DNA from 2 places in the Virgibacillus saliphilus genome. Region 1 is predicted to be linked to the other one. Evidence: a T-box and tRNA genes for the amino acid it is inferred to sense, from the RefSeq annotation. Region 1 holds a T-box; the other holds one or more tRNA genes.
The links. A T-box is a leader RNA that pairs with one kind of tRNA and senses whether it is charged. The one in region 1 lies ahead of serS (serine--tRNA ligase), so its partner is inferred to be a tRNA-Ser.
Positions count from the first base shown of each region.

Region 1 (2,199 bases):
CACACGGTATGGTAGATTCAACAACTGTAATACATTTTCCGCATTCCCAGTTAACGTCTCTAGCGTTTCATAAGAGTCTTCCGGTTTTGTAAAATGTACAAGCTCAACCTTGTTAAACTGATGCTGACGGATTAATCCACGTGTATCGCGGCCGGCAGACCCCGCTTCTGAACGGAAATTAGTACTGAATGCGACATATTTTTTTGGTAGAGACGCTGAGGGTAAAATTTCCCCACGATGATAATTCGTTACAGGAACTTCCGCTGTCGGAACTAAAAAGTAATCCCAATCTGAAATATGAAACGCATCTTCTTCAAATTTAGGCAACTGTCCGGTACCTGTCAAACTTGCACGGTTTACCATATATGGCGGTAACATTTCCGCATAACCATGTTCATCTGCATGTAAATCCATCATGAAATTCAAAAGTGCACGCTCCAGTCTCGCACCAAGTCCCTTATAAAAGACAAACCTACTTCCTGTGACTTTTCCAGCTGCTTCAAAATCCAATATATCTAGATTTGTTGCAATATCCCAATGAGCCTGGGTCTCAAAGGAAAACTCCGGAAAATCCCCCCATGTACGCACCTCTATATTATCGTCCTCATCTTCTCCAATTGGTACACTTTCATGTGGGATATTAGGGATGGAGAGCATGATCGAATCTAATTGTCCTTCCACTTCCTTCAGCTCTTTATCAAGCGTAGAAATTTGCTCGCCAACCTCTCGCATTTCCTTGATAGCTGGTTCTGCATCCTTTTTTTCTTTTTTTAAGGCTGAAATCTGTTTGGACGTTTCGTTACGTCTCGCTTTTCGTTTCTCTACCTCAGCAATTAAATCGCGGCGTTGCCCGTCAAGTTCCCCAAACCTATCCAATGCAGATAAATCCTCACCACGCTTAGAAAGCTTCTCCTTGACATCATCAAAATTATTCCGTAAAAATTTCATATCTAACATGTTCATTACCTCCTTCATATTCGCTGTAAAGGATCTGTACCCCATGCGTTGATGTTGGGAAACAGCTCCTCCATATATAAAAAGACTCCCATCCCTGAATAATAGGGACGGAAGTCTCATTCCCGCGTTGCCACCCTTGTTGAAGAGACGCACTCTTCCGGCTCTCGTGTGTAACGGCACGTAACCGAGTTTACTTTCATGTCACTCATGTACTAGAGACCTTTTCCGTAAACCAGTTCAAGGATGGATTCACAGTATACTCCCATCGATTTACACCAACCATCGACTCTCTAGCGAAAGATCTACTGTTACTCGTTCCTATCGCAACTTTTGTTATGTTTCATCATAATCAATTTCTTCTTAAGATGCAAGTGTTTGTATTGATTTTTCCACCATTTCCACGAAATATGCAATAACACGATTATCGTCCGTTAGCTCGGGGTGGAATGCAGTACAAATATAATGCCCCTGTTTCACTGCCACAATTTGCCCTGCATGCGCTGCAAGGATCTCTGCATCAGTACCCACTTCTGTCACATAGGGGGCTCGAATAAATACAGCATTAAAGTCATCCGCCACATCCGTAATCGTAAGCGCAGCTTCAAAGCTTGCTACTTGGCGTCCGAATGCATTACGAGCTACCTTCATATCGATTAAGCCTAGATGAGAGGTTTCCTCACCTTCCAATTCACTTGCCATTAAAATCAGACCGGCACAGGTACCAAACACAGGTTTACCTTGCTTGCCAAATTCCTGAATGGCTTCAAAAAAGCCGTAGCTATCAATCAAACGGCGCATTGTTGTGCTTTCCCCGCCTGGCAAAATCAAACCATCAATATCCTCGAGTTCTTCCTTACGCTTTATTTCCATGGCTTTTGCGCCACAAGCTTCAATCGACCGAATATGTTCACGAACTGCACCTTGCAAGGCAAGTACACCAATTGTTGTCATACGATTCCCTCTTTCTATTCGCTGCGATCCTGCATACGGTCATGTCCTTCGATCGTACTCATTTCCAGACCCTTCATAGCCGTACCAAGCCCTTTTGAAAGCTCACTAATCAATTTGTAGTCCGTATAATGAGTTGTCGCTTCAACAATGGCCTTTGCGAATTTTTCCGGATGATCGGACTTGAAAATACCGGATCCAACAAATACACCATCTGCTCCTAATTCCATCATTAACGCTGCGTCACTTGGAGTTGCAATACCACCTGCTGCAAAGTTCACAACGGGAAGGCGA
Region 1 is NZ_JAGYHC010000001.1:16,469-18,667, reverse strand. It holds gene serS (serine--tRNA ligase) at 1-957, opposite strand, end outside; T-box leader at 1,058-1,291, opposite strand; gene pdxT (pyridoxal 5'-phosphate synthase glutaminase subunit PdxT) at 1,318-1,908, opposite strand; gene pdxS (pyridoxal 5'-phosphate synthase lyase subunit PdxS) at 1,923-2,199, opposite strand, start outside.

Region 2 (2,199 bases), 3.0 Mb from region 1:
TGTATCAACTAATACCAAATCCGGATTTTTATCATAAAACTTATAGGACTCAAACACGCCCGCTTCACTATAAATCACAGATAGAGCACTGGTTGGAGCATCTGTAGAAGCAGTGCTTGGAACAATAACAACAGGAACCTCAAGTCCGTCAGCGATACCTTTTGCAGTATCAAGTGTTTTACCTCCACCGACACCAACTACGACATCAACCGAATTCTCTTTTCCTTCTTTTGTTACCCGATCCATTTCAGTAAGCGAAGCCTCGCCATTAAATTCAACATAATGATAATCCATATTTGCTGATTTCATGCTTTTTTCAATGATCTCTCCAGTAATTCCCCAGACGATTTCATCCGAAAGAATCAGCGGCTTCTTCCCAATATCCTTAACATATTCGCCAATATTCCTTAAAGCACCTTTACCTTGAATATACTTGCTTGGTGAGGTGAAAATAATCTCTGACATGTCATCCACTCCTTTTCATTGTAAACACTCATATATGTGATAGACTTCACAAACTCACGCTCGTCTACGCACAGCTTTCTTCTAAGTTTCCATTTTATCTATACCCTTTTTTAAAGATATAAAACATCCGTAAATAAATAGCGATATCCTCTCCCTTAGGAATGTCTCCCGCTATGGATTGTTTCTTCTACTTCCGTCTCAGACTTCGTATGGTCATGGATATCACAATAATACACAACTGTTTTTATTCTTTGGTAAATCTTACAGGTACGAGTCTCCCGAATAAAATTTTTCCAATATGTATATTCATGCGAACCGGTCTGAATCGTATTGTAATCCGTGCTGTATTCTTGCCAGTTGTGTTGCTCGTTATCCGCTTCTGTATCCTGCTCCATTACCTCAGCCCCTGCTTCTGGCAAGTCAATTGGAAAGGAAATCATAAACGCGAGACCAATTACTAAAAAAAGTTTTTTCACATCAATCACCACTTTTGATCGGTTTCATCTTTCTTTAGCTAAGTTCCCCTGTTTTTGTAAAAATATACCGATGATCCCATTATCCAAAAAGCGACTCACCGGTCCCTGCAAAAATATCCATTATATTTACGGCATTTTTCGCTTGATGAAACATGAAAAAAGTAGTATTATTTTTATTGGTTGCTGAGAAAGTTTTAAGGTTTTCATCCTAATAAGATGGCATTACAAGGTTTGTAGGAAAGCAACGAACGCTTTTGCAAGTCCCCATTTTTATAATATTTCGCTGGTGTAGCACAATTGGTAGTGCGCATCACTCGTAATGATGAGGTTGGAGGTTCAAGTCCTCTCACCAGCACCATGTTATAATGGAGAAGTACCCAAGTCCGGTTGAAGGGGATGCACTCGAAATGCATTAGGGCGGACAACCGTCGCGTGGGTTCGAATCCCACCTTCTCCTTTTACATATGTTTCGGCTTCGTCCAAAGAAGGGAAAATTCCCTTCTTTTTTTTATCTATTAAAACGACGAATATAGGAATGCGTAAAAGAGCCATGGATCATTAATTTTCAACATCGAATCTATTTTTTATCCGAATAACAATAAAACGTATCAATAAGAATACAATGCCAATAGGAGCAACAAATAAACTAACATGGAATAAAATAAAGTCGAACATAAATAGGAATTGTTCAAGAGGATATGTAAACCCTTTTTGCTTATCTATTCGATGTCTTAACTTAAATCCGAACAACCAATCCATTAACACTTTCGCAAAAGGATATAGAAGGAAGCTTACGATAATGTAAAATAAATAATTGCCATTTTTACTAATAAGTAAATAAAAGAATACAAACGAGAGCGCAAATATGAAAAAGCCATACCCGTAAGATTTCAAAAAGTATGAACGATTGATAGATCGATCGACCCGCGGTTTTGGGTCATATTTTTCCATAAAGTCCGTTTCTTCATTTTGTTTTTGCGCCGTTTCCATGATGGAAGGTCCGTTGTTTTGTTTTTGTTGCATAATGCGATCTAACGCCTCTACTAATGCAGAGCGGTCTTGCTTTCGAACGGCTTTTGTGTTCATGGTAAATAGAGAAAAACCAGTTACGCGATTCATGCATAATCTCACTTTATTATGAAAGGACAAATGATTAAAATAACCCCCTCGTTATATAAAACAATTTCGATGAGGCTTTGAAATGAAACTTCAGATACCTTTATGTATGCAATATCCGCCAAATAAATGGTTGCTTCAC
Region 2 is NZ_JAGYHC010000001.1:3,028,092-3,030,290, forward strand. It holds gene KFZ56_RS14655 (glycerol dehydrogenase) at 1-465, opposite strand, end outside; gene KFZ56_RS14660 (hypothetical protein) at 621-941, opposite strand; tRNA gene KFZ56_RS14665 (tRNA-Thr) at 1,224-1,299, shown strand; tRNA gene KFZ56_RS14670 (tRNA-Ser) at 1,309-1,398, shown strand; gene KFZ56_RS14675 (hypothetical protein) at 1,500-2,060, opposite strand; gene KFZ56_RS14680 (STM3941 family protein) at 2,069-2,199, opposite strand, start outside.
Region 2: it has a tRNA-Ser gene. The T-box ahead of serS (serine--tRNA ligase) is inferred to sense a tRNA for this amino acid. The anticodon was not compared.